DNA from 4 places in the Nonomuraea sp. NPDC049152 genome. Region 4 is predicted to be linked to each of the others. Evidence: riboswitches for the same ligand, from Rfam matches in the RefSeq annotation. Region 4 holds a riboswitch; each other region holds the start of a gene.
What was found. Region 4 has a riboswitch for cyclic di-AMP ahead of AB0B45_RS06505 (C40 family peptidase). Riboswitches for the same ligand answer to the same signal wherever they lie in the genome.
Positions count from the first base shown of each region.

Region 1 (6,981 bases), 200 kb from region 4:
TGATTGCCGCTGATTCGACCTGCGTCGCGAAGCCGGGTATATTTCTTCCCGCGGGCGCCGCTAGCTCAGTTGGTTAGAGCAGCTGACTCTTAATCAGCGGGTCCGGGGTTCGAGTCCCTGGCGGCGCACATATCGAAAGCCCAGGCCGGTTCACCGGCCTGGGCTTTCGCTGTTTCGGGGAAATGCCGGAAGAAATGTTCGGAGGCGCACGGATCTGCGCGGCCGTCCACCAAAGGACGGCCCGGACAAGACGAGCGGCGGGATGAAGGAGCGGTCGCGGCTAGTCGCGCTTGCGGCGCTTGCGCCTCACGTCGATGCCGCCCCAGAACGAGAACCCGGTGACCCTGATCCGCGGGGCGCCCGGCGCTCCCGCGCCGCTGGCGGCGTGGTCGAAGCCGCCCATGATCCCGATGCCCGTCACGTTGACGTCGGCGTCCTCGGGCACGACGATCTCGACCCCGCCCATCACGGCGAACGCCCTGATCGTGATCTCTCCGCCGTTCAGCACCGCGTCACGCAGGTCGATCTTCCCGCCGCCCCAGAACGCGACGGTGGTCAGCCGGCGCGGCGCCCGCCAGATGCCGGTCCGCTTGAACCCGCCCATGACGGCGATCGCGACGCCGCTCTCCTCGCCCGAGGTCGTCGAGGGCAAGGACGAGGGCGAGGGCGAGGGGGAGTGGGAGGGGGTGGGCAGGTCGTGGGTGAGGAGGTCGAGCTCAGCGTAGGTCTTGGCGGTGTAGACCTGGTCGAGGCGCTCGTGGAACTCCTCCATCCCCAGCCGCCCGTCTCCCGCGGCGGTACGGAGGATCTCGGCGGTGCGCTCACGGTCGAGGTCTGCGGCGCGCATCTCGCGCGGGTCGCGGTCGGGCAGGGGGGTCATGGGTAAAGCCTAGACCGGTTTCGCGTGGCCCGTGAGCTCGTGCGAAGCTGTCACTGTCCCCAAGACCAGGAGGTCCTGATGGCTGAAACACCGGCGGAACCCGAGCCCACCGAGGCTGCCGAGGATGAGCTGAAGCGGAAGTTCCGCGAGGCGCTGGAGCGCAAGAACAACGCGCACGCAGACTCGGTCGCGGGCGGTAAGGGAAAGGATCCCTCGAAAATCCACGGCGCCCACGGTCCGGCCTCGAGCAAGCGAACCTTCCGCCGTAAGAGCGGCGGCTGACGCCTCGGCTTCCCGGGAGGGTACGGCAATGCCGTGCCCTCCCGCTCTTTTTGGCCTGACTGAAACGATTCACCATTACGCCGAACTGCGGTGACGCGCTGCGGCCATAGAATATGAAAAACATTCTCAATGGCCGCCCGGCGGAATAGCCTTGCCACTCTGATGGGCTTTTTCGCTCCTCTAGCTATAAATATCCATAACCGTGGTCTCGTCCCTTCTTAAGATGACACGGCCTCCTCCTACGCTGTCCCGGTCAGCGCGACGGTGAGGGAGGTTTCGTGCTGGGACTCGATGACTGCCTGGCCGAGGTCATGGCCATACCTGGCGCCCTCGACGCGATGGTGGTCGACCACACCAGCGGCATGGCGGTGGCCGCGAGCGGGGGCGAGGGCATCGACGTCGAACGCTCGGCGGCGGCGCTGAGCGAGGCGCTGCGCCACACGACGGACGGGCTCGCCCAGACCTCGCCGGACGGAACGATCCGCCTCGACGAGATGCTCATCACCACCGACAAGGGTCACCATCTGGTGCGCCACCTGGTGACGCCGTTCGAGGGGCCGCTGGTCCTGTACGTGCGGCTGGACAGGGAGCGGGCCAACCTCGCCCTGGCGCGCTACCGCCTGCAGGCCATCTCAGGACAGTTGGCCAAGTGACATGCCCGCACTGGACACGCTGCTCGCCGGGCTGGCGAGAGAACGCTCGACGGGCGCCCTGCGGGTGGGGCGGGCCGGCACGATCTTCATGGACGCCGGACGGGTCACCTACATGGAGTGCGTCGACACGCCGAGGGCCGAGGACGTGCTGATCGCCAGTGGCAGGGTCTCGGCCCCGGCCCTGCGCAGGGCCCAGCGCGAGGGCGGCGGCGCGCGCCTGGTCGAGGACGGCATGGTCACCAAGGGCGAGCTACAGCACTGCGTGCTCGGCGCGGTGCTCGACGCGGCCTACTTCCTGCTGCCCGTCACGGGAAGCAGGCCCAAGTTCCGGCCGGGCGAGCGGCACTGGCTGGGCTCCCACTGGTACTTCGAGGTCGAGGAGATCGTCCGCGAGTGCGGGCGGAGGAGGGCTCAGTTGGCGGGGATCTGGCCGTCGGCCGAGGTGGACACCGCGCCTGTGGCGCCGGTCAGGCGGCTGCCGGGCCACCGCGTCGTGCTGAACGACCTGCAGTGGGAGATCCTCGTCCACGCCGACCGCGCGACCACCCCGCTGGAGCTGGCCATGAAGCTCGGCAGGCCCGGCTACTCGACGCTGGTGGCCGTACGGCGGCTGGCGGCGGCGGGCCTGCTCGCGCGCCCGGAGGGTACGGCGCCGCCGCCACTGCCCAGGCGGCTCGGCCGGACCGAGGAGCCGGGGCCGCGCCCCAACCTCGACGCTCCGACCCTGCCGCTCGGGCCCGTGGTGACCGCGGACCCGACCGACATCAACCTGCTGATCCGGCTGAAGAAGGCGCTGGAGGAGCTGTCGTGAGGTTCCCCTCACTCAGAAGGAGGCCACCGATGGAGCTGCGGGACGAGGTGCTGAGAGAGATGGTCCTCCTGCGTGAACGCACACCCGACGTGAGCGGGAGCATCGCCTGCAGCGTGGACGGGCTGACCATCGCCAGCGACCTGACGGGCGGCAACGTCGAGCAGACGGCGGCGCTCTCTGCCGCGCTGCTCGCGCTCAGCAAACGCATGGCCGTCATAGCGGGCAAGGGCGCCCTGGAGGAAACCCTCATCTCGGGCACCGCGGGCTTCGCCGCCTTCTACGCGGCCGGCCCCACGATCGTCCTCACGGTCCTGGCTGACCCGGGTACCAATCTCGGGCTGCTGCGGCTGGAGGGTCGCAAGACGGCGGCGAGCGTCGCCGCCATCGCATCGCGAAAGTGACTCACATCCACACGGAGGAAACGCATGGCCAGCATGGACGTCTCCCTCAAGGAGATGATGGCGATCGACGGTGCTCTCGGCGCCGTCGTGGTCGACTACGGCAGCGGCATGGCGCTGGGCGCCCTGGGCGGCTCCAAGGACCTGGACCTGCAGGTGGCGGCCGCGGGCAACACCGAGGTCGTCAAGGCCAAGATGCGCACGATGGACTCCCTCGGCCTCAAGGACGTCATCGAGGACATCCTCATCACGCTGACGGGGCAGTACCACATCATCAGGCCGATGACCGGCAGGGGCGGCAAGGGACTGTTCCTTTACCTCGCCCTGGACCGCGGCAGGGCCAACCTCGCGATGGCGCGGCACCAGATGCGCTCGATCGAGGAGAAGCTCGAAGTCTGACGGACCGCGCCCCGTGTCCGCGGCGCGGCGGACACGGGGCGTGCCGTGGGACCTGGGCGCGCCCCCTCGCGCCGTGACGATTCCGGCGTTCTACCATGACTCATTCAAGATTCTTGTCTACTGATCGAATTACTGCGCTGAACCCCACGAAACCCGTTGATTCGCAGGGGTTTTCGTGTCTTCTGCGCCTGTCGATTCATGACGATAAAGGGTAGATCTTCTTTCCGATTCATGGGCTTGCTTTTGCCTTTGGGGTGTTTTGCCCATAGAGTCCATTACGTGACCGACCGGTGACCGTGCTCTTCACAAGGGAGAGCAGGCTGGTTGGCGCCGAATCCCGCGAACGCGGGAACCGGGGACCCATCTCATTGGGGTGAATCCGGCTCTGTGCCGGTAGGGCATCTCCACGCCCGAACCCGTCAGCTAACCCGGTAGGCGAGATGGAGAGGACCACACTCGTGCACTATCACCCCCTGAACTGAGCGGCGCTTTCTTCCCCCGCTTCTTCGCGCTCCCTCTGCGTAGCGACTGTCAGGCCCATGCCCGGCTACGCCTTTGCCTGATCTTCATTTGAGCGCGGACTGCCCATTTCCCCCGCACAAAGGACTTTCATGACCCGCCGCTTCGGCATGCGCGTTTCCGCCCTGCTCGCTACCACCGCTCTCACCGTCGGTTCCGGCGCCGCCGCCGCTTTCGCCGAGCCGACGGGGCCCGACATCTCCCAGGTCACCCAGCAGCGCGCCCTCCTTCAGGGGGCCACCACCGCCTCCTACTACTGGGATGACGCCTCCGGCCGCGCCGGAGACACCGGCCTGCCCGCGAGCGGTATCCCGATGCGCAAGGGTCTGGTCGCCAGCCCGAGCTGGCCCCTCATGACCGAGGGCTACGTCCTCTACAAGGGCAAGAAGGCCCCGTTCTTCGTCGGCGACCGCGGTCCCGGCAACCCCTCGAACAACGGCATCATGCTCGACCTCGATGCCAAGACCTTCGCCGAGCTCACCGGCGGCAGGTTCAACTCCGACACGCTGGGCGTGGACGGCATCGGCGGCGAGGGCCACATCAAGGTCCAGTACGTCGTCACCAAATGGGGCAACGGCCCGGGCAAGAAGAACCAGCCCGTCGCCTTCTCCACCGGCGCGTGGAGCCGCAAGGACACGAACCCGGCCAAGCCGCCGGTCGACCTTCTCGCCCTGGCGAAGAAGAAGAAGGCCGAGGAGGCCGAGGAGGCCAAGAAGGCCGAGGCCAAGAAGGTCGCCGCGCTGAAGGTCGCGGAAGCGGAGAAGTCGGAAGAGGCGCAGGGCGGCGCGTCCGTCGAGCCCGCCTCGTACGACTCGGGCGCCACCACCACGGCCGCCCGTACCGTGACCAAGGACGAGGACGGCCACACCGGAACGGCTCTCGCCCTCATCGGCGGTCTGGCGATCGTCGGCGGCGTCGGCTACCTGGGCCGCGGCCACCTGCGCAAGGTCATCTCCCGCTAGCCTCTTGCCGTCACCCGAAACAGAATGGAATTCTGTTTCGCATGACGCTCATGGCGCACGCCAACGGTATCGAGATCTCCTACGACACCTTCGGCATCCCCCGTGACAGGCCCCTCCTGCTGATCATGGGGCTCGGCTCCCAGCTGGTCCACTGGGACGACGAGTTCTGCGAACTGCTCGCAGAGAGGGGCCACCACGTTGTCAGATTCGACAACCGCGACGTGGGGCTCTCCACCCACTTCCCGGAGGCGGGGGTCCCCTCCCTCGCCCCAGGCTCGGCGGCGCCGTACCTGCTGAGCGACATGGCCGACGACGCGGCCGGCCTGATGGACGCGCTCGGCTGGCCCGCGGCCCACGTGCTGGGCGTCTCGATGGGCGGCATGATCGCCCAGGCGCTCGCCATCGCGCATCCCGACAGGGTGCTCACGCTCACCTCCATCATGTCGACGCCGAGCCCCGAGGCGGGCCCGCCCACCCCCGAGGCGATGGCCGCGCTGTTCTCCCCTCCCGCGCCCGACAGGCAGACCGCGATCGAGCGGGCCCTCGAGGTCTGGTCGGTGATCGGCTCGCCCGGCTACGAGCTCGACCGCGAGCGCGTCGCGAAGCTCACGGGGCTGGCATACGACCGCGGTTACGATCCCGCGGGAACCACCAGGCAGCTGGCCGCCGTCCTGGCCTCGGGCGACCGTACCGAGGAGTTGACGCGGCTGCGGGTGCCCACGCTGGTCGTCCACGGCGAGGCCGACGCGCTGGTGCAGGTCTCCGGCGGCAGGGCCACGGCCGCCGCGATCCCCGGCGCGCGCCTGCTCACCTTCCCCGGCATGGGCACGACCTGCCCCGCCCGCTATGGGAGCAGATCATGGACGCGATCACAGATCTTCAAGAGCGCTCTTCAGTCGCCGCAGCAGACTGAGGTCGGCCGGCTCGTGCCGCACCTCGGTGCCGGGGGGCCTGGCGACGCGCTTGGGCAGCCCCGGCGCTCGCCTGGGCTTGACCAGGAGATCGGCCGCCGCCAGCTCCCGTACGGCCAGCAGCACCGTGTACGCCGTCCTGTCCAGCCGCCTGGCCAGTTGGAGCGGCGTCGCGTCGCCGTCGGCGTGGACCAGCACCTCCCACTGGCGGTCGGTGAGCGTGACACGCTCACCGGGCAGGCGGGGGACCGGGACCACCGGCGCGGCGTCGAGCTCGTCCGAGGGCCAGACGTCGTCCAGCTCCGTGCTCCTCCGCCCGCACTCGGCGATGAGCTCGTCGACCTCGAAGTGCCAGTGCGGGCCCAGCCAGTGGCGCTCGCTCGGCTGGAACTTGGGCCTGGTGTTGTCGATCCCGAACAGCACGAGCGCGGCGTCGAGCACGGCCCTGCGCAGGTTGTCGGCCAGTTCCTCCCGCGTCAGCAGGCCCTCGCCGAACAGCGGCTCGCCGCCCTCGCGCCGGGCCACGGCCCGATCCATGTCGGCGAGGTTCACCCGCCCGCCGCCGGTGAGCAGTTCCTCGATGCCCGGCGTCTCGGCGCTCTCCATGTAGGTCACCTTGCCTTCGAGCAGGTAGACCACGCCGGATCTGCCCACGCGCAGGGCCCCGGACGAGCACACGCCCGCCAGCCCGGTGAGGAGGCTTTCCAGCGGACGCACCGAGCCAGGCTATGAAGGCTTGAGCCGGACCGGAAGAGACCGGTGATGGATATCTTCATCCCGGGCGGAGAAAAGCTGTCCCGCGTAGGACAGATCACCCTGTGTGATCGGCGGCCTCTCTGCTGCTGAGGATCCTGTCGATGTTGCTCTCCGCCCATTGGGCGACGGCGGCGACCGGCTGGTGCAACGAGTGGCCGAGATCGGTGAGCGTGTACTCGACCCTGGGCGGCACCTCGGCGTAGACCTTCCTGGTCAGCAGCCCGTCGTACTCCATGGCGCGCAGCGTCTGGGTCAGCACCTTCGGGGTGACGCCGCCGACGCGGTCGCGCAGCTCCGTGAAGCGCATCGAGCCCTTGGCGAGGCTCAGCAGGACAAGCACCGACCATTTGTCGCCGATGCGGTCGAGAACCAGCCGGGTCGGGCAGTTCGGGTCGAAGGCATCGCCAGTA
Region 1 covers NZ_JBEZDO010000003.1:206,289-213,269, forward strand. Annotated here, with positions in the region: gene AB0B45_RS07490 (class F sortase) at 1-3, shown strand, start outside; tRNA gene AB0B45_RS07495 (tRNA-Lys) at 55-128, shown strand; gene AB0B45_RS07500 (DUF1707 domain-containing protein) at 281-880, opposite strand; gene AB0B45_RS07505 (DUF5302 domain-containing protein) at 959-1,162, shown strand; gene AB0B45_RS07510 (roadblock/LC7 domain-containing protein) at 1,441-1,815, shown strand; gene AB0B45_RS07515 (hypothetical protein) at 1,817-2,626, shown strand; gene AB0B45_RS07520 (roadblock/LC7 domain-containing protein) at 2,656-3,027, shown strand; gene AB0B45_RS07525 (hypothetical protein) at 3,052-3,423, shown strand; cyclic di-AMP (ydaO/yuaA leader) riboswitch at 3,742-3,876, shown strand; gene AB0B45_RS07530 (hypothetical protein) at 4,035-4,904, shown strand; gene AB0B45_RS07535 (alpha/beta fold hydrolase) at 4,946-6,547, shown strand; gene AB0B45_RS07540 (helix-turn-helix domain-containing protein) at 6,627-6,981, opposite strand, start outside.
Region 1: another riboswitch for cyclic di-AMP. It lies ahead of AB0B45_RS07530 (hypothetical protein); the one in region 4 lies ahead of AB0B45_RS06505 (C40 family peptidase).

Region 2 (6,981 bases), on a different contig from region 4:
GAACTCTTGCATTGCGCCATATCGGTACCCTTTGGTGTTGTGAGCGACGAACTTCCCGAGCAGATGCGCATCCGGAGGGAGAAGCTCGACCGCCTTCGCGACGAGGGCGTCGACCCTTATCCGGTGACCTTTCCCCGTACGGCTACCAACGCCGAGATCAGGGAGAAATACCAGGGCCTCGACCCTGACACCGCGACCGGCGACAAGGTCGGAGTCGCGGGGCGCGTCATGCTCAACCGCATCGGCGGGAAGCTCTGCTTTGCCACCCTGCGTGACGGCGGCGGCGACCTGCAGGTCATGATCTCCCTCGACAAGGTCGGCGAGGAGTCGCTGGCCGCCTGGAAGCGCGACGTCGACCTCGGCGACCACGTCGGCATCGAGGGCGAGGTCATCACCTCTCGCCGCGGGGAGCTGTCCATCCTGGCCGACAGCTGGCAGATCACCTCCAAGTGCCTGCGCCCGCTGCCGGAGAAGCACGTCGGGCTCACCGATCCCGAGGCCCGGGTACGGCAGCGCTACGTCGACCTCATCGTCAACGACGAGGCGCGCAAGATGGCCCACATCCGCAGCGCCACGGTCCGCGCGGTGCGCGACTTCTGGCACGAGGAGGGCTACCTCGAGGTCGAGACCCCGATGCTGCAGCCGATCCACGGCGGCGCGGCGGCGCGTCCCTTCAAGACGCACATCAACGCCTACGACATGGATCTCTATCTCCGCATCGCGATCGAGCTCTATCTGAAGCGGCTCGTGGTCGGCGGCATCGAGAAGGTCTTCGAGATCAACCGCAACTTCCGCAACGAGGGCGCGGACTCCACGCACAACCCCGAGTTCACGATGCTCGAGGCCTACGGCACCTACCTCGACTACGACGATATGGCCGATCTGACGCAGCGGATGTACCAGAAGGCGGTCGTGGCCGCGCTGGACACCACCGTGGTCGTGCACGACGGCGTCGAGATCGACCTGGGCCTGGAGAGGTGGCCGCGGATCACGCTGTACGGCTCGGTCTCCTCGGCGCTGGGTGAGGAGATCACCACCGAGACCCCGCTCGACCAGATCAGGAAGCACGCCGACAAGCGCGACATCCACTGGGACCCGAAGTGGGGCCAGGGCAAGCTCGTCCAGGAGCTCTTCGAGGAGCTCGTCGAGCACACGCTGATCCAGCCGACGTTCGTCATGGACTACCCGCTGGAGACCTCGCCGCTGACCAGGCAGCACCGCGACAACCCGCTGCTCACCGAGAAGTGGGACCTGATCGGGTTCGGCACCGAGCTCGGCACGGCCTACTCCGAGCTGGTCGACCCGATCGAGCAGCGCCGCAGGCTCACCGAGCAGTCGGTGCTGGCCGCGGGGGGCGACCTCGAGGCGATGCAGCTCGACGAGGACTTCCTGCAGGCGCTCGAGTACGCGATGCCGCCGACGGGTGGCATGGGGGCGGGCATCGATCGGATGATCATGGCCTTCACCGGCAAGAACATCAGGGAGACGATCCTGTTCCCGCTGGTGAAGCCCACCCACTGACCCCACGGTGACGTCGGGCGCGGCGTGTCGCCGGCCGTTCTCCGCGAACGGCCGGCGTCGTGTTCTCGTGGGTCGAGCCGCTGGTGCCGTACCCGATCAAGGAGTCAGGACCAGGCGGCCGCGCAGGCCGCCGGCGGCGAGGCGGGCGTGCGCGTCGGCGGCCTTCTCCAACGGGTAGGTGCCGGCGACCCTGGCGGTGAGGCGGCCGAGGCCGGCCAGCCGCGAGATCTCGGCGAGTTGGCGCGGCTCCTCCCTGAAGAACACGGTCGTCACGTCCGTCCCGCGCAGCGCGACCGGCGCCACGCCCGCCGTCAGCGTGATGAACACGCCGCCGTCGCGCAGCGCGTTCAGCCCAGCCAGCCCGGTCACCGCGGCGTCGATCACGGCGTCGACCCCGTGAGGCACCCGCTCTCTGACCGCCTCGCCGAGGTCCTCATCCCGAGAGACGAACCACTCGGCGCCGAACCCTCGCACCAGTTCCTCGTCGTCCCTCCCCGCCGCGGCGACCACCCGCAGGCCCCGGGCGGCCGCCAGCTCCACCGCGAACCCGCCGACCGCACCGGCGGCGCCCGTGACGAGCACGGTCCGGCCCTGGTTCAGATTGGTCCTGTCGAGCGCCTGCCAAGCGGTCAGCGTGTTGAGCGGCAGTGTGGCCGCCTCGACCGCGGAGATCCCCTGCGGCGCGGGCGCGACCGCGTGGGCGTCGACCACCACGTACTCCGCCTGGGCCTTGGTCGGCAGTTCGAGCCGGCCGACGATGGCGATCACCTCCTGGCCGGGTGTGAAGGCGACGCCGTCGCCCACCTGGTCGATCACGCCTGCCGCGTCGAAGCCGAGCCCGTAGGAGTCGAGTTCGCGGGCGACGCCGTAGTCGGTGAGCGTTCCCGCCGCGACCGCGAGGTCGAACAGGTTCACACCCGCGGCCGCGACCTTGATCCGCACCTGGCCCTTCCCCGCCTGAGGGATCGGTGCGTCGATGAGCTCGGGAGAGCCTGACCCCCCGATGAGTGCACGCATTGTCGTCATGCCGCCGACGCTAGGGAGTGTTGCTCTCTTCTGGTAAGAAGGCACCTGGAAGTGCGTTACTCACCCGAGGGAGCTCCGTTGGCGACCATGACGGCGGCCGCGCGCCGCGCCGAGGCCAAGCAGGCCTATGACGCCTATATCGCCCAGTGCCCTTCAAGGAAGCTGCTCGACGCTCTTAGCGACAAATGGGTCAGTCTGGTGCTCACCGCTCTTGCCAATGGGTCGATGCGTTACAGCGATCTGGCCAGGATGGTGGCGGGCGTGAGTCAGAAGATGCTGACCCAGACACTTCGCGGGCTGGAAAGGGACGGTCTGGTCTCCAGAACGGTGACCGCGTCGGTGCCCGTGCGGGTCGATTATCGCCTCACACCACTCGGAACGAGCCTGTTGCCACTCATGGCAGCGATCAAGGAATGGGCCGAGAGTCACATCGAGGACGTCGAGCTCGCCCGCGAACGCTATGACGCCCAACTGGACGGCGAACAATCAGGGCGAAATTCCGGATAAGGACAGTTTCCTGTAAGGCGGTTGTGGATCGTTCTGCGCACCACGCGCCATCCGAGTTCTTCATATAGAAACGATCAAGTCAATAGCCGCCGTCAAGCGTCGAGCGAATCGACCTTGACGACCTTTCCCGTATGCGTTTACCGTCTGCGAGACGAGCGGCTTGCTCGGGCCGAGACGTCGCAGGGTTGTGCTGTTGGTGGGAGGGCTCCCGATGGATGTGCTCACCGACGACGGAGTCGTGCTGAGCCAGGATGACCTGGAACTCCTCGCGGAGTTGGCCAAGGGCGTCACGGTCGACCGCGTGGGCAGGACGCTGGAGATCAGCGGCCGCACGGTCCGTCGTCGCCTGCGCGTCATCTGCGACAGGATCGGCGTGGCCACGGCGATCGAGGCGGTGGCCTGGGCGGCGCGCCGAAGACTCATCTAGCCGACGCTGATCGGCGGCGCGGCCGGGTCGGTGGTGTGGACGGGTCCCGCCCAGTCGGCTGCGGACGGTCCCGTCTAGTCGGCGATGCGGACGGCTCCCGCGAACGGCCTGTTGCCGATCGCGGCGATCCGGACGACGTCGCCGGTCTGGGGCGCGTGCACCATCATCCCGCCGCCGAGGTAGATGCCCACGTGATGCAGGTCGCTGTAGAAGAAGACCAGGTCGCCGGGGCGCAGCTGCTCGCGCGTGATGTGGGTGCCGGCCGTCCACTGGTCGCCGGTGTAGTGCGGCAGGCTGATGCCGACGCGCTGGTAGGCGGCCATGACCAGCCCCGAGCAGTCGTAGGAGCCTGGACCCTCGGCACCCCACACGTACGGCTTGAGCTGCTGCGTCAGCGCCCACCGCGCGGCCTCCGCCGCCTTGCCGCTGCCGATGATCGGCAGGTTGACCCTGGTGGCGCGGGTGCCCGGCCGGCCGGCCTCGCCGATCGCCCTCTTGAACAGGCTGCTCTCGACCTTGGCCACCATCGAGGTGATCTTGTCGCGCTTGCCGCCGAGGTCGTCGACGAGCTTCTGGACCTCGGCCAGCCGCGTCTTGGCCGTCGCCTTGGCCTTCTCGGCGGCGGCGATGGAATCGGCGAGCGCCTTGACCTCCTGGCCCTGCTGCTGGTTGAGGGCGAAGGAGGTGGCGGCGGCGTCGAGGAAGGCGTCAGGGTCGGCCGAGTTGGCGAAGGCGAGCCCGTCGGTGAGGCCGCCGGACATGTAGGTGCTCTCGGCCAGGAGGGTGGCCCGCGCCCGCTTGGCGGCCAGGTCGGCCTCGCTGGTGGCCAGGATCTTCTTGGCGTTGTCCGCGGACTTCTTGACGCTCTTGAGCTTCTCGCGCTGGCCGTTGTACTGCTCGGTGAGCGTCTCGATGTCGTTGTGGAGCTTCTCGACGCGCTTGGAGAGCTCCTTGAGCGACGGCTTGGGATCGGCAGTGGCCGAGCCCAGAGGCGTGGTGAGGGCCAGCACGGCCATCGCGGCGCCCACGATCGCGAACCGTTTCCTGTAGGAACCCGGTTCGTGGGGGCGGGCGTGCTCGCCCGCGGACTTCCCCTCGCGGATGCGCCTGCGCTTCACCAACCAGCTCCTCTCGTAGTCGCCGACCGGGTTAGCTGACGGGTTCGGGCCGGAGCAGCCCTACCGAGCGCGAGCTCGGACTCACCCCTTGACGGCTGGTGGCCGCCGGCGGGTCCCCGGCTCCCCGTGTGGGGGATTAGGCGTGTCTCCACGCCTGGCGCGTGGGGGACATCGTCGGTGGACACTAGTGCAAGCAAGGTTCGTGCTCAACCAGAACTGCCAATCCAGTAGAGGAAGCGCATCCGAAGGATCACGGGCAGATCACACAAAAGGCCGATCGACCAGGAGGTTGCAAAGCCTTTACTGAGATTCACGATGGTTTGTCGGGCTTGTCGTGCAGAGATGCGGACTGTGCTCGCCTCGCTACAGAGCGCCATGTGACGGCAGTTAAGGATGGGCCGAAACGGGCTAGGTACGCTGAAGGGCCATGGAGCAGGTCGTCGAGCGCGCAATGCAGGACACCGAGATCGTCGTACGGCGAGCCCGCACGCCGGACGTCAGGTCGATCAGGCGCCTGGTCGACATCTACGCGGGAGCGGGCCGAAAGCTGCTGGAAAAAGCCACGGTCACGCTGTACGAGGATGTCCAGGAGTTCTGGGTCGCCGAGCGCGGCGGCCAGGTCGTCGGCTGCGGCGCGCTCCACGTGCTCTGGGAGGATCTCGCCGAAATTCGCACGGTCGCCGTGGACCCCGCGGTCAAAGGTTCAGGTATCGGTCACCGTATTGTTACCGCGCTGGTGAGAACGGCCCGCGACCTGGGGCTTCGGAGGGTCTTCTGCCTGACGTTCGAGGTCGACTTCTTCACCCGGCATGGCTTCGTCCCGATCCAGGGAACTCCGGTATCGCCCGAGGTCTACGCCGAGTTGCTGGCCTCCTACGACGAGGGTGTGGCCGAGTTTCTCGACCTCGAGCACGTCAAGCCCAACACCCTTGGCAACACCAGGATGCTGCTCCATCTGGAAGCAGTTGACTATGGCGTTGACCAAGAGGAAAGGTGATTGTTGATACTCATGTCGATACGTTGGGCAACAGCAAGCATGTGTCCTGACATGTGCCACATGCGCCATCGAAGCGAGGTGACACGGTGAGCACCGGACAGCCGCCGTATCCGCAGGATCAACCTGATGAGAATTCCGGATACGGTCAGCAGAACGCAGGACGCCCGGGCGAGCAGCCCGATCCTGACGTGACGATCGTCGGCTACCGCCAGGACGGCGGCGGCTACGGTCAGCCGTCACAGGCGCAGCAGCCCGACTACGGTCAGCAGCAGGGCTACGGCCAGCAGCAGCAGGGGTACGGCCAGCAGGGCTACAGCCAGCCCGGCTACGGTCAGCAGCAGGGCTACGGCCAGCAGGCCGCGTCCTCGGGCCAGCAGCCCGGCTACGGCCAGCAGCAGCCTCCCTATGGCCAGCAGCCCTCCTCCTCGGGGCAGCAGCCCTCCTACGGGCAGCCGGACTACGGCCAGCAGCCCGGCTACGGACAGCAGCAGCCCTCCTACGGCCAGCAGCCCGGCTACGGCCAGCAGCAGCCCTCCTCCAGCCAGCAGCCCGGCTACGGCCAGCCGGACTACGGTCAGCAGCAGGGGTACGGCCAGCAGGCCTCCTCGGGCCAGCCGCCGGAGTACGGTCAATCCGGCTCCGGCCAGCAGCCGGAGTACGGTCAGCCCGGCTATGGCCAGCAGCCCGGCTACGGCCAGCCCGCGTCCGGTCAGCAGCCTGGCTATGGCCAGCAGCAGCCCTCCTACGGCCAGCAGCCCGGTTACGGTCAGCAGCCCCAGCAGGGCTACGGTCAGCAGGGCCAGTCGCAGCCCGGCTACGGCCAGCAGTCGCCCTACGGCCAGCAGCAGCCCTACGCCCAGCCCGGCTACGGCCAGCAGCAGCAGCCCGCCTACGGGCAGCCCGGCTACGGCCAGCCGTACGGGGCTCCGGCCGGAGTGCAGCCGCCGGGCGCGCCCGCCCCGCTCGCCGAGTGGTGGCAGCGTCTGGTCGCCCGCATCGTCGACGGCGTGATCTTCGGGATCTTCTGGTTCATCATGAGCGCGATCCTCTTCGCGGTCCTGTTCGCCAGTTACGACATCAACACCGGTGCGACGAGCGGCCTGAGCGCGGGCGTGCTCACGGCGATCCTCGCCGTCATCGCAACACTGTTCTACGTGGGCTACGAGTTCCTGCTGACCAAGTCCAAGGGACAGACTCTGGGCAAGATGGTCATGGGCATCAAGATCGTCCCGGTCGGTGGAACCGTGGGCCCCGGCGGCCTATCCAGCGACGCCGCGATCAAGCGGGCGGCCATCACCTGGGGCGGTGCCATTCTCAACCTGGTGCCGTGGTTCGGCGGGCTTCTCGCGTTCGCCGCGATGGGCGTCAACGCCGCCTCCCAGCTC
Region 2 covers NZ_JBEZDO010000019.1:134,541-141,521, reverse strand. Annotated here, with positions in the region: gene lysX (bifunctional lysylphosphatidylglycerol synthetase/lysine--tRNA ligase LysX) at 40-1,521, shown strand; gene AB0B45_RS30865 (NADP-dependent oxidoreductase) at 1,618-2,547, opposite strand; gene AB0B45_RS30860 (helix-turn-helix domain-containing protein) at 2,635-3,054, shown strand; gene AB0B45_RS30855 (LuxR C-terminal-related transcriptional regulator) at 3,266-3,481, shown strand; gene AB0B45_RS30850 (NlpC/P60 family protein) at 3,556-4,599, opposite strand; cyclic di-AMP (ydaO/yuaA leader) riboswitch at 4,605-4,752, opposite strand; gene AB0B45_RS30845 (amino-acid N-acetyltransferase) at 5,027-5,596, shown strand; gene AB0B45_RS30840 (RDD family protein) at 5,683-6,981, shown strand, end outside.
Region 2: another riboswitch for cyclic di-AMP. It lies ahead of AB0B45_RS30850 (NlpC/P60 family protein); the one in region 4 lies ahead of AB0B45_RS06505 (C40 family peptidase).

Region 3 (6,981 bases), on a different contig from region 4:
GAACGACCAGATGTGCCACCTGTACGCCCAGTCCGTGCACCAGGACCGCGTCGCGGAGGCCGAGCGCCTGGCCGCGCTGCGCGCCCACCGGGCCTCCCACCGAGGCACCATCCGTCACACGATGGCGCTCGGCCTGCACCGCCTGGCCGACTCCATCGACCCATCCCGCCCATCGCGGATCCACCCCTCCCCTTCCCACTGACCCTCACGGGGCCAGACCCCACCGCACCCGCCCCGCTCCACCCCACCGATCCCAACCACCTCTCCAAACGCCCCACGCCGCCTCGCCGAGCCCCCCGGACCCACCCCCTCCACCGGACCAACCCGACCGAGCCCCTCGGACCCGTCACACTCGACCAATATCGAGCGACCAGGCCACGTGTCTCCTCCGGCAGCCGCCTTGCGACCCCACTCGGCACGTCCCACCGGATGGACCGCCTTCCAGCAGGCCGGCCGTTCCCTATCCAACGCGCCCATTCCCGTGCATCGAGCAGGATCCCTTCGATCTCGATGCCGCGCAGGCCCCGTCCGGTCCGCGATTCACCCGGGGCAGCCTCGAAGGTCCGGTGAGGTGGAGCGGTCACAGGAGGGTGCGGAAGCGGGAGGCGACGTGCTGCCAGTCCCATTCGCTCGACACCCACTCCCTGCCCCGCTCCCCCATCTTCCTGGCCCGTTCGGGATCGCCCAGCAGGTCGATCAGCGCCCCCGCCACCTCGTCCACCGACCTGCCGTCGACCACGAGCCCGGTCTCCCCGTGCCGCACCGCGTCGGGAGCCCCACCGGACGCGCCCGCGACGACGGGCAGTCCGGTCGCGGAGGCTTCGAGGAACACGATCCCCAGCCCCTCGACGTCGATCCCGCCCAGCCGTGTCCTGCACGGCATGGCGAAGACGTCGCCCACCGCGTAGTACGAGGGAAGCAGCGAAGGAGGCACGACCCCGGTGAACCGCACCGACTCCCCGAGGGGCGCGGCCATGCGGGCCAGCCGACGGCGGTCGGGCCCGCCGCCCACGATGAGCAGCACCGCGGAGGGGACGGCCCTCAGCACCAGTGGCCACGCCCTGATCAGTTGGTCCTGTCCTTTGCGTGGCACGAGCCTGGACACGCACACCGCGACGGGCCTGCTGTCGAGTCCGAGCGACCGCCGCAGGTCCGCTGCATCCACCGACGGGTGGAAGAGGGACGGGTCGACGCCTGGCGTGAGCCGTACGAGCTTGGCGGGAGGCACCACCCCTGCGAGCCTGGCGTGGGTGTAGGACCCCAGGTAGGTGACCACGTCGGCGTGGGCACCGATCCGCCGCATCAGCGGGCGGAAGAGCGGCGAGGACTCGTGCCCGTGGGTGAGCATGACGATCCTGCGCGCTCCGGCGGCGCGCAGGCTGGGGGCGAGGAGGCCGAGCGGGGCGGCGGCGCCGAAGACGACGGTGTCGGCGCGGTGGGCGGCCACGAGCCTGGCCGCCCTTCGAGCCACGGCCACCGTGGGAAGCATGAGTGAGGTGGGGTGCCTGACGACCGGGTACGGCTGCCGCCGGTCGAACTCCTCACAGCCGCGCCACCGTGAGGCGTAGACGAGGACGGAGGGGGTGCGGAGCGCGAGCCCGTGCACGAACGACTGGATGCCGCCCGGCCGGGGAGGGAAGTCGTTCGTGACGACGAGGACCCTGGTCATGGGCGAACCCTGGCCGCCGGGCCGAACCCGAGGACAAGGCGGGAAATCCCGCGTGCGGAACGAACCATGGTCACACGAAGAGCCCTGGTCACAGGGAGAACCGTGGTCACGGGACCGGGCCCGCTCACGGGGCGTTCATGAGCTCCCATGAGCGGGCCATGGCGATGCGCTGCGGTGCGGTCGGGTGCGAGGCATAAAGCACATATTCCACGACATCAGGCGACAAGTCCGAAATGTTGGTAATGGCAAGCCGCTTTTGCATGGAGATGAACGTCTCAGGGTCTCGGGTGAGGTCGAGCGCGTGCAGGTCGGCTCTGGCCTCGATCTGACGGCTGACGACGTTCTGGGCAGGCCCCGACAGCACGGTCGCCAGCGACAGGAAGCCCATGATGGCGCCTACCGTCAGCGGATCCGAGAGCGGCCGCCGCCACAGCGGAGCCAGGCAGAACAGCAGCACCACCCCGAAGGCGGCGCCGAGCCCGCCCACGAGCGTGCCGTTGAGCACGTCGTTGTACTTGGCGTGCCCCAGCTCGTGCGCGATGATCAGCTCCACCTCCTTCTCCGGCGCGGCGAGCAGCGTGTCGTAGACGACGATCCTGCGCGTGGCGCCGAACCCCGACACGTAGGCGTTCAGCGCGGTGGTCCTGCGGGAGGCGTCGGCGACGAGCACGTCCTCGACGGGTACGTCGGCGCGCTCGGCCAGGTCGAGCAGGTCGGTACGCAGTTGTCCCGCGGGCATCGAGGTGAAGTCGTTGAAGAGCGGCTCGAAGACGATGGGATAGATGAACGAGGCGCCCACCGTCAGCACGAACGCGCCGACGGCCGCGGGCACCCACCAGCTCTTGAAGCGCCTGGCCAGACCGACGATCACCAGCACGATGACGGACAGCAGCGCCACGCGCACGCCGATGCCCTTCAGTCTGTCGCCCGTCCAGCTCCCCCAGTTCTGGGTGGAGAGCCCGAAGGCGCGCAGCTCGGTCTCGTACCAGACGCCGAGCGGCCAGCGCAGCAGCTCGACGACGGCGGTCAGCACGACGACGCCGAGGATGACCCGCAGCCACCACGGCCCCCTGAGGCTGCCGAGCAGGCGCTCGCCGAGGGGCGTGGCCACGAGCAGCCCCGCGAACACGATGGTCAGCCCGAGCGACAGGTAGGCGGGCGCGCTGGTGGCCGCGTCGAAGGCGCGGGAACGGGCGATCTGGGCGGCGGTGAAGTCCCGTGCGGGATCGGGTGGTACGGAGGGACCGTCCCGCATGAGGTCCCATGGCGTGGTGAGCGCCACGACCGCGAGGATCGCCACTCCGAGCACCACCAGCGCGATGCCCGCCCGCCGGTCCAGCCACCTCATCGGTTTCCCCCCACGTCGGTCAGCTCGTTCCGGACATACTCCCGCCAGTGCGCGGCGAGCGTGCGGACCGACAGGCCCAGTGGCTCCAGCGCCTGGCCGAGATCCTTTCCGGCAGCCCGATAGTAGAGGTCGACGAGCGCCTGCCTGCCGTACCTGGTGGCGATCAGGCGGCAGGCCAGCCACGCCTCCTGGTAGACCTGTGCGAGCCGTGGCGAGCCCGGCGCGAAGTCGGCGTCGGCGGGCAGCGAGGAGGGGAGCCGGCCCGCGCGTGCCTCGGCCGTCAGCTCCGCCGCCGCGACCGGCGTGCCGAGCCCGGAGCGCAGGTAGCCGACGTAGTCGGCGAAGCCCTCCCGCAGCCACACCGGCCGGCCTTCGGCTCCGGCGGCCACGTGGGTGAGCTCGTGGGTGAGGACGACGTCGCGGCCGACAGGCGTCAGCCGCGCGAAGGCGCCGGGCAGGACGATCACGCGGCCCGCCGAGGCCAGCGCGGCGAGACCTTCCACGGGTCCCGTGCCCGCGAGCGCGGCCGCCTCCGCGGTGGTCGAGGGCATCAACACCAGCGGCCGTACGGCACGCCGCAGGACGGTGGAGACGGTGAGTGCCGCCGTGTCGGCCCTGGAGGCGAGGTCGCGGAGGAGGGCGGCCTCGGCGTGGTGGCCGACGACGAGCGAGCGCTTGCCGTACGCCACGGTGACGCCCGACTCCCACAGTCCTCTGGCCGCGGGCGGCAGCCACCGCCCCGCCGACCCCGCCACCGTGCAGATCACCGGGCAGGCCAGCGCGGCCGCCAGCAGCGTTCTGCGGGTCACCACGGCTGCGATGCTAGCCCGGACAGGCCAGAGCCCCGTCCGAGGGGGGATGGACGGGGCTCTGGACGTCCGGCTAGGCGCCGGGGCGAACCGCGCCGGCGAAGGAGGCCTTGCGCCAGCCGTTGAGCTTCTCGATCCGCACGGTCTTGCCTGTGCTCGGCGAGTGGATCATCCGGCCGTGGCCGACGAACATGCCCACGTGGCCCTTCCCGCGAAAGAACATCAGGTCACCTGGCTTGAGGTTGCTCCACGTGACCTTCTTCTTGATGCGTGCGTACTGGCTGTACGTCACGCGCGGGATCTTGATGCCGGCCTTGGCCCAGGCGTACTGGACCAGTCCTGAGCAGTCGAAGGCGCCCGGTCCCGTGCCGCCGAAGCGGTAGGGGTCGCCGAGCTGCCTTCTCGCCATGGTGACGGCCTTGGTGGCCTTCACCCTCTGCCGAGCGGTTCTGGTCTGCCGCTTCGCCTTGGACGTCGACGCCGCGGCCGTCTTCACGGCGCTCACCGTTCTCACGGCGGTCACCGCCTTCACGGTCACGGTCGCCTGTGCCGTGGGTGCGTGGAGGACGACTCCTCCCATCGCCGCCACGACGCCGCTCAGGGCAAGGCAGGACAGACGGGTTTTCTTCAAGGGGGTAGACAGAACGTCTCCTTGGGACTTCCACGAATGCCTACCGGGTTAGCTGACGGGTTCGGGCGTGGAAGTCGCCCTTCCGGCCTTCAGGCCGGATTCACCCCAGGAACGTGGTTCCCCGGCTCCGTGCTCCATGCCGCACGGACTCGGCAGGTCGACCGCGCACGCCTGTCTGGGGGCTCGGCGCGGCGACCAGCGGATCTTTATGCGTGCACACCGGCCACATCGGGGCCGGTGGACGTTGCCTGCGCCATGGCTTGGTCGCCGCGAAGCGAGAAGGTACCCGGATGCCCAACGGCAGGCAAAGCCGGAGTAAAGATGTCAAGATCACTAACCCATACTTGTCAGAACAGGATCCGCTGCTCCACGAAGTGTTTCGTTATTCGAATGTGACCCTACTCACACTTGCATAAATGCCGACTTGTCAGGTCCCATCTGTCACTTCAGTCACACCCGTAACATCAGCGAAAAGAGGGCCTTCGCATGCTTGATGGGTGGGCGTTGCGCGTCCTGCTGGAGGTCGGACGGCGCGGCTCGTTCTCGGGAGCGGCCGAGGCCCTGTCAATGACCCAGCCCGCCGTCTCGAGGCAGATCGCCACGCTCGAACGCCGCGTCGGCGTCACGCTCTTCCACCGCCGTCCCAGAGGCGTCCAGCCGACCGAGGCGGGCCTGGCGGCCCTCGAGCAGGCCGAGGCCGTGCTCAACGGGATGAGCCTGTTCGAGACCAGGTTGCGGGCCTTCACCACGGCGGAGGCAGGCAGCGTCAGGGTCGCCGCCTTCCCCAGCGCGGCCACCTGGTTCGTGCCCGAGAGCTTCCGCCGCTTCGCCGCGGCGCGCCCAGCCGTCGAGCTCTCCCTCACCGTCGGCGGCGAGGGCCTGCTGGAGGGCACGATCGACGTCGCCCTGCGCACCTCGTGGGATCGCGCGCCCGAGCCGGGGCTCGAGGTGCTCGACCTGTTCGAGGACGAGCTGCTGGTCGCCCTGCCCGCCGGGCATCCGCTGGCGGCGGCCGAGCGCGTACGGCTGGCCGACCTGGCCGCCGAGCCATGGGTCGACGGCACCCACCCCGACTGCCTGGGCCCGATCGCGGAGCTGGCGGCCGCGATGGGCGGCGCGCCGAGGGTCAACCACCTGTGCGACGACTGGAACGGCCGTCAGGGCCTGGTGGCGGCAGGCGTCGGCGTGATGCTCTACCCGTCGATCGCGGGCAGGGCCGTACGCGCCGACATCAGGCTGGTGGAGCCGTCGCCGCGGCTGCCCGCCAGGCGGATCAGCGCGGTCTTCCTGCCTTCGCCGGGCCGCCCGCCCGCAGTGAGCGCCTACCTGGGGGTGCTGCGCGAGTTGAGCGAGAACTACGGGCGGATGGCGCCGACGAGCCGCCCGCCGTAGGAGGACATCGGGACGACCTTCACGACGTCACCCGTCTGGGGCGCGTGCACGATCTTGCCGCCGCCCGCGTAGATGCCCACGTGTCCGAGACCGGAGCTGAAGATGAGGTCGCCGGGCTGCAACGAGTCGAGGGAGACCCTGCGCTTGGCGCCCCACGCCCACTGCTCCCAGGTCGTGCGCGGCAGCGACACGCCGCCTGCCCGCCACGAGGCCTGCGTCAGGCCCGAGCAGTCCCAGCCGCCGGGTCCCGTCCCGCCGTACTGGTACGGCTTGCCGATCTGCGCGTAGGCGAAGCTGAGCACGGAGGCGGCGTTGCCTGAGGCGGAGCCGGTGTACTTGAGGCCGGTGCTGTTCGGGTTGCCCACCTTGTAGGCGCCGAGCTTGCGCAGCAGCTTCTCCTGCTCCTTGACCAGTTCGAGGATCTTGTCCTTCTCCGACTTGACGTCGTCGCGCAGCTTGTCCGCCTCGGTGAGCGCGCCCTGGGCCTGCTCCTTGTCGGCCTTGAGCTGGCGGTTCTCCTCGTCGAAGGCGGCGAGGGTCTGCGCCCGCTCGGCCGTCATCTGGTCCATGAGCGCCATGCCACCGAGGGTCGCCGTGGGGTCGGCGTCGCTCAGCATCGAGGTCCACGAGATTATGTCGGCGCCCTGGTAGGCGTTGACCGCCATGCCGACGACCTCGGCCCGCAGGCCCGCCACCTTGGCCAGCTTGCTCTTGTATCTGTTGTTGAGGCCGGTGAAGCTCTTCTTGGCCTTCTTGTACTTCTCCGTGGCCGTGTTGTACCTGTCGACGACCTTGTCGGCCTTGTCGTTGAGCTTCTCGAGCTTGGCCTTCGCCTGCGCGATCGTTGGTTTGGGATCGGCGACCGCGCCGTCCAGAGGCAGAAGAAGAGCCCCTATCGCGAGACCCGCAGCCACCGGTATCCGGCCAAACCTCACAGCGACACGCCTCCCAGTGATCACGCCTGGGGCGAAATAGTACAGAAGCGTTGCCTACGAGCTCAAAATGTCGCCCAATTCGTGACCTAGGCTCGGCCAAGTCGGCGCAGGAGCAGCGCCGACTGCACGGGCCGCGCGCCCATCCTGCGTACCGACTCGGCCACCTCGCGGTCGGAGGAGACCACCGCGATCGCCCT
Region 3 covers NZ_JBEZDO010000001.1:383,808-390,788, forward strand. Annotated here, with positions in the region: gene AB0B45_RS01820 (DUF4097 family beta strand repeat-containing protein) at 1-2, shown strand, start outside; gene AB0B45_RS01825 (hypothetical protein) at 1-202, shown strand, start outside; gene AB0B45_RS01830 (glycosyltransferase family 4 protein) at 581-1,669, opposite strand; gene AB0B45_RS01835 (M48 family metallopeptidase) at 1,794-3,017, opposite strand; gene AB0B45_RS01840 (hypothetical protein) at 3,014-3,829, opposite strand; gene AB0B45_RS01845 (C40 family peptidase) at 3,900-4,457, opposite strand; cyclic di-AMP (ydaO/yuaA leader) riboswitch at 4,480-4,622, opposite strand; gene AB0B45_RS01850 (LysR family transcriptional regulator) at 4,944-5,849, shown strand; gene AB0B45_RS01855 (NlpC/P60 family protein) at 5,813-6,763, opposite strand; gene AB0B45_RS01860 (NYN domain-containing protein) at 6,871-6,981, opposite strand, start outside.
Region 3: another riboswitch for cyclic di-AMP. It lies ahead of AB0B45_RS01845 (C40 family peptidase); the one in region 4 lies ahead of AB0B45_RS06505 (C40 family peptidase).

Region 4 (6,981 bases):
TGAGTTGCCCGGTTGCTGGGTACGCCCGCCCAGATCCTGAGACCCTCGTGAATGCGTTCACAAGCACGGATAGACTCAGAGAGATCCGAGGGGCCCGCAGACGTGTCCCTCAGCCCGTCGCATGCCCCTAAGGATCCACCAGTGAACAAGCCCGTCGTTCTGGTCGCAGAGGAGCTGTCGGAAGCAGGTCTCGCCGTGCTCGGTGCAGACTTCGAAGTCCGTCACACCGACGGCGCCGACCGCTCACAGCTCCTGCCCGCGCTCGCCGACGTGGACGCGCTCATCGTCCGCTCCGCCACTCAGGTGGACGCAGAGGCCGTCGCCGCGGCGCCGAAACTGCGCGTCGTGGCGCGCGCGGGTGTCGGCCTCGACAACGTCGACGTCGAGGCGGCGACGAAGGCCGGGGTCATGGTCGTGAACGCGCCGACCTCCAACATCACCAGCGCCGCCGAGCAGACGATCGCGCTCATCCTGGCCAGCGCCCGCAACACCGCGCAGGCCCACGCCGCGCTCAAGAACGGCGAGTGGAAGCGGTCCAAGTACACCGGTGTCGAGCTCGACGAGAAGATCGTCGGCATCCTCGGGCTGGGCAAGATCGGCCAGCTGGTGGCCCAGCGGCTGCAGCCGTTCGGCGTCGAGCTGATCGCCTACGACCCCTACCTGCCCCCGGCCCGCGCCGCGGCGATGGGCGTCAAGCTGGTCAGCCTCGAAGAGGTCATCAGGACCGCCGACTTCCTCACCGTGCACCTGCCCAAGTCGAAGGAGACCGTCGGTCTCATCGGCGACAAGGAGCTGCACGAGGTCAAGCCGTCGGTGCGGATCATCAACGTGGCCCGCGGCGGCATCGTCGATGAGGCCGCGCTCTACTCCGCGATCAAGGAGGGCCGCGTGGCGGGCGCGGGCCTCGACGTGTTCGCCAAGGAGCCCTGCACCGACAGCCCGCTGTTCGAGCTGGACCAGGTCGTCGCCACGCCGCACCTCGGCGCCTCCACCCACGAGGCGCAGGAGAAGGCGGGCACCCAGGTGGCTCGCAGCGTCAAGCTCGCCCTCGCGGGCGAGTTCGTGCCCGACGCGGTCAACGTCCAGGGCGGCGCCGTCGCCGAGGAGGTCAAGCCCGGCCTGCCGCTGGCCGAGAAGCTGGGCCGCGTCTTCACCGCGCTCGCCGGTGAGACCGCCACCAAGCTCGACGTCGAGGTGCGTGGCGAGATCGCGGCGCAGGACGTGCGGGTGCTGGAGCTGGCCGCGCTCAAGGGCGTCTTCATCGACATCGTCGAGGACGCGGTCACCTACGTCAACGCGCCGCTGCTGGCCAAGGAGCGCGGGCTGACCGTCGAACTGGTCACCAGCTCGGAGAGCCCCGACTGGCGCAACGTCGTCACCGTCCGCGGCGTGCTGGCCGACGGCCGGACCGTCTCGGTGTCGGGCACGCTCTCGGGGCCGCGCCAGGTCACCAAGATCGTCGAGGTCAACGGCTACGAGATGGAGATCGAGCCGACCGACCACCTGGCCTTCTTCACCTACACCGACCGGCCCGGCATCGTCGGCGTCGTGGGTCACCTGCTGGGCGAGAAGGGCATCAACATCGCCTCGATGCAGGTGGCGCGGGACGTCAAGGGCGGCAAGGCGCTGATCGCGCTGACCGTCGACTCGGCGATCCCGGCTGACGTGATGGACCAGATCGTGGCCGAGATCGGCGCCGACAGCGGGCGCTCGGTGGACCTCACCGACTGACCGTCTCGTTTCCCCTCTCCGGAACGCCTTCCCGCCCTGGTGCGGGAGGGCGTTCCTGTTTCCACCACCGCAATGGACGTCTCAAATAGTGAGATATTCGGACGTCCTACGAGACAGCCTGGACCGTGCCAGGTACTTTGGAATGGATGAGCTGGGTACTCGTACTTATTACCAGCCGCGACGGGGCCTGTTAGGGCAGGTCGGCGACCCGTCGCGGTGAGCGGCGTTGCGTCGGCCTTAAGCCCCCTTCGTCCGGTCCGTGATCCGGACCGCACGAGATCAGGCCCGGTCGGATTCGCGACCGGGATCCGACGTCCGAATCCATTCGCGTCCGCGAAACGAGATGAGTCACGTGTACGACATGTATCCATGGAACCGCGCCGAAGATCATGACGACGAGGCGGCGGAGGCCGTTCAGATCGCGCTGGATCGCAGGGACAACGGCGGCTCCCCCTCCCCCCGCTGAACGGGACCACCCGGTGGAGTTCCCCCTGCTCCACCGGGGCGAACCCACTCCCACTCCTTCTCCGGGCACGCATCGGCCAGGGACTCCCGCGAGGCTGGGATCCCGCTCCCACTCCTTCTCCGGGCACGCATCAGCCCGGGAACCCCGGGAGACCGTCGTCCCCTGGGATTCCCGGGCTGATGCGCGACTCCGTCGGCCTCGGGGTGATCGGAGCCTAGAGGGTGGCCCGCATTGACGCGGGGGCCGCCTCGGTCTTCGCCTCGATCAGTTCCTTCGCCTGCGCCACGCCCTTCGGGTCAGGCCGCACCGCGCCGACGAATGCCTGTCGCCGCCACGGGCTGAGCTTCTCCTCCTTCACCACGTCGCCGCTGTGCGGCGCGTGCACCATGTAGCCGTCCTTGGAGATCATCCCGACGTGCCCGAGATTGCTGAAGAAGACCAGATCGCCGGGCTGCAGGTTCTTCCACTTGATCTTCTTGTCGAATGCCTGGTACTGGTCGCGGGCCACGCGGGGAAGCTCGATCCCCGCCTTCTCGTAGGCCTTCATCATCAGCCCCGAGCAGTCGTAGCCGCTGGGGCTGGTGCCGCCCCACACGTACGGCGTGCCCCGCTTGGACATCGCGAACTTCAGCGCGATCTGCCATGCGGGCTTGGGCATCTGCTTGAGCTGGGCCTTCTTGATGTCCGCTCCGGTGAGGGTCACCGTACGAGCGGGGTCGCCCTCGACGGGCTGGTTCTGGCCAGGTTGGACCGGCTGGCTCTTGAGGGTCTCGACCTGGATGGGGGTGGCCGACGCGGGGGAGGCGGCGGCGGCTGATCCTGCGGCGAGGAGGCCGCCGAGAACGGCAGCCGTGACGATGCGAGACAGGGGAATGTCCTTCCACGGGGCCGACCGGGTTAGCTGACGGGCTCGGGCGTGGAAGCCGCCCTACGGCATGGGGGTGCCGATTCGCCCCAAGGGGGAATGGGTCCCCGGCTCCGTGCGACCATCGCAGCGGATTAGGCTGGCAGGGACTCTAACGAAAGGGTCAAAAGACCGCAAACCCGACAAAACGACGTGTCCGGGAAATGAGATGCGGTGTTCGACAGTCGAGACGACCCGGTAAGGTACCGGCCATGGAGTCGCGCAACATTCGTCTGGCCGTCATTCCCGGTGACGGGATCGGCACCGAGGTCGTCGCCGAAGGGCTCAAGGTCCTGGAAGCGGTCGGCGCCAAGATCGAGACCACCCACTACGATCTGGGCGCCACCCGCTACAACGCCACCGGTGAGACCCTCACCGAGGAAACCCTGCAGGAGCTGCGCGGTTACGACGCCATCCTGCTCGGCGCGATCGGCGACCCGAGCGTCCCCCCGGGGATCCTCGAGCGTGACCTGCTGCTCCGACTCCGCTTCGAGCTCGACCACTACGTCAACCTGCGCCCGGTGAAGCTCTTCCCCGGCGTGGAGACCCCGCTGGCCGACACCCGCGCTGAAGACATCGACATGATCGTCGTCCGCGAGGGCACCGAGAGCCTCTACGCCGGCGCCGGCGGCGTCCTGCGTCGCGGCACCCCGCACGAGATCGCCACCCAGGAGTCGCTCAACACCGCCTTCGGCGTCGAGCGCGTGGTCCGCTACGCCTTCGCCAAGGCCGCCGAGCGCCCCCGCAAGAAGCTCACGCTGGTCCACAAGACCAACGTGCTCACCTACGCGGGCGACCTCTGGATGCGCACCCTCAACCGGGTGGCCGCGGACTTCCCCGACGTCACGACCGACTACCAGCACGTCGACGCGGCCTCGATGTTCTTCGTCAGCCAGCCGGAGCGCTTCGACGTGATCGTCACCGACAACCTGTTCGGCGACATCATCACCGACATCGGCGCCGCCATCGCCGGCGGCATCGGGCTGGCCGCCAGCGGCAACATCAACCCCGACAGGACCGCGCCCAGCATGTTCGAGCCTGTCCACGGCAGCGCCCCCGACATCGCGGGTCAGGGCAAGGCCGACCCGACCGCCACCATCCTGTCCGTCGCCATGATGCTCGACCACCTCGGCCTGACCGAGGAGGCGGCCCGCGTCGAGCAGGCCGTCGCCGACGACATCGTGGATCGCCTGGCCGGGTGGGCCGGCCGTACGACGCACGAGATCGGTGACGACATCACCGCACGAGTAGCCGGCGGCGCCTGACCGCCTGCCACTCAGCACCATAGGCGGCCTGGCGCCCTTCGGCCGGGTCCTAACTGTCCGGGATCCGGCGAGAGCGTAGCCGCCTGGATACCACAATCAACGCCTGGCGGCTCGCGAGATCGCCAGGCGTTTGCTGTAAGTTCCCGTTACCCGGTCCAGCGCAAAATGGACTCAGGGCAAATCTCGCGAAAAGAGAAGGATTTCCGTCATGACCACCGCTCAGAAGCTCAGCTTCGATGTGCAGCTCTCCGACCACGCTCGCACTGCGGCGGAGCGTGAGCAGGTACTGGCGAGCCCGGGGTTCGGGCAGACCTTCACCGATCACATGATCTCGATCGACTACACCGAGGGCAGAGGCTGGCATGACGCGCGGCTCATGCCGTACGGGCCGCTCGTCCTGGACCCGGCGACCTCCGTCTTCCACTACGCGCAGGAGCTGTTCGAGGGACTCAAGGCGTACCGCCAGGCCAACGGATCGATCGCCACGTTCAGGCCCTACTCGAACGCCAGCCGCTTCAACGCCTCCTGCCTCCGCATGGCCATGCCCGAGCTGCCCGAGGAAACCTTCGTCGAGTCCCTCGACCTGCTCATCCAGACCGACCGCGACTGGGTGCCCACCACCGAGGGACACAGTCTCTACCTGCGGCCCTTCATCATCGCGACGCAGGTCGGGCTGGGCGTCAACTACCCGTCCAAGACCTACAAGTACATGGTCATCGCCTCACCGGCCGCCTCCTACTTCACCGGCGGCGTCAAGCCGGTGTCGGTGTGGCTCTCCACCGAGTACACCCGCGCCGCCCCCGGCGGCACCGGCGCGGCCAAGTGCGGCGGCAACTACGCCGGCGCCTTCGTCGCCCAGCGCGAGGCCGTCGAGCAGGGCTGCGACCAGGTGGTCTGGCTCGACTCCAACGAGCACAGGTACGTCGAGGAGATGGGCGGGATGAACCTGTTCTTCGTCTTCGGCGACAAGCTGTTCACGCCCGCGCTGACCGGCACGCTGCTGCCCGGCATCACCCGCGACTCCATCCTGTCCCTGGCCGCCGACCTGGGGTTGGAGGCCGAGGAGGGGCGCATCTCGATCGAGGAGTGGCAGGCCGGGTGCGAGTCCGGCGAGCTCAGTGAGGTGTTCGCGTGCGGCACGGCGGCGGTGGTGACGCCGGTCGGGTCGGTGAAGGGCACCGACCGCTCCTGGACGGTCGGCGACGGCACGCCTGGCCCTTTGACGTTGAAGGTGCGTGAGGAACTGCTGGGCATCCAGTACGGCACGCGCCCCGACACCCACCACTGGATCCACAAGCTCTCCTGATCCCCCGGGGCAACGGTCCTTCGCGCGGGTGATTCACGCTCGAGGCGCCGGAGCCCCGACTCACGCGGCCCTCACCCCGCTCGGCCGTTCTCCCAGGACGCCGGAGCCCCGGCCCTGCAGATGGTCGTCGCCTCGCTCGGCCGTTCCCGGCCGTGCGAGGATCCAGACACCGTGATGGCCACTGTGAAGGATGACGATGTTCGCGATTTCCCTGGGCGATGGAGCTGAACTGCGGCCGTTGGAGCCCTGGCAGGCCGAGGAGTTCCTCGCCCACATGGACCGCGGCCGCGAGTACATCGGCCGGTACGTCGGGCTCCCCGACGCCACGGCCGACCTCGAATCGGCGCGGCGCTGGCTCCAGTCGTACGCCGACAAGGCGGCCGCCGACACCGGCCGTCTCTACGGCATCTGGCTCGACGGGCTCCTGGTCGGCGGCGTTCTGTTCAGGGTCTTCGACGCAGGTGCGGGCAACTGCGAGGCCGGTTGCTGGCTGGAACCGGCCGCCGCCGGGCGCGGTCTGGTCACCCGCGCGGCACGCGTCATCATCGACTGGGCGGTCCTGGAACGCGGAATGCACCGTGTGGAGTGGCTGGTGGCCTCGGAGAACACGCCGAGCATCAACGTGGCCAAGCGGCTCGGCATGAGCCGCGACGGAGTCCTGCGTGAGGACAACCTCTACCGGGGCGCACGGCAGGACACCGAGATCTGGTCGGTCCTCGCACCCGAGTGGCGTTCGTCGAGGGACTGACCTCCACCGTGACACGACCGTCGGCTCGCCGAGATCGAGCCGCGTGGGTCGGCGGGATGGGTTTCTCGGCCGTGCGAACCGGGTGCCGTGCGGCGCCCCGCTGGGGGGTCCTCCCCAGGGGGAGCCGCTCGGGTCGAGTAGGTGGATCAGGGGTCGCAGACGATCACTTCGTCGCCCACGGCCAGTTTGCCGGGGCGGATGACGGAGAGCTTGGTGCCGAACGCGATCCCGCCCTCGGCCACCCTGCGGTAGGTGGCGAGCGTGCGCAGCGGCTCGGGACCCGCCTTCGTCCCTGCGCGCTGGTCGACCATGGTGACGGCGCACCTGATGGCCAGCTTGGCGAAGCCCAGTTCGGCGTTTCCGATGCGCACGCGGCGGATCCGGTCCTCCTGGTGGGGTTCGTCCCATCCGTCGATCACGATGTTGGGCCGGAAACGTGACATCGGAAGGGGAGAAGTGCTCAGCCGCCGGTTGAGTTCGTCCAGCGAAGCCTGAGAGATGGCGTGAACGGGGCTGCTATCGGCGTATCCGGAGGTTCCGGGTGTCTGGCCGTCGGTCACC
Region 4 covers NZ_JBEZDO010000003.1:9,932-16,912, forward strand. Annotated here, with positions in the region: gene serA (phosphoglycerate dehydrogenase) at 142-1,731, shown strand; gene AB0B45_RS06505 (C40 family peptidase) at 2,412-2,900, opposite strand; cyclic di-AMP (ydaO/yuaA leader) riboswitch at 3,069-3,213, opposite strand; gene AB0B45_RS06510 (3-isopropylmalate dehydrogenase) at 3,314-4,366, shown strand; gene AB0B45_RS06515 (branched-chain amino acid aminotransferase) at 4,575-5,672, shown strand; gene AB0B45_RS06520 (GNAT family protein) at 5,869-6,420, shown strand; gene AB0B45_RS06525 (MOSC N-terminal beta barrel domain-containing protein) at 6,567-6,981, opposite strand, start outside.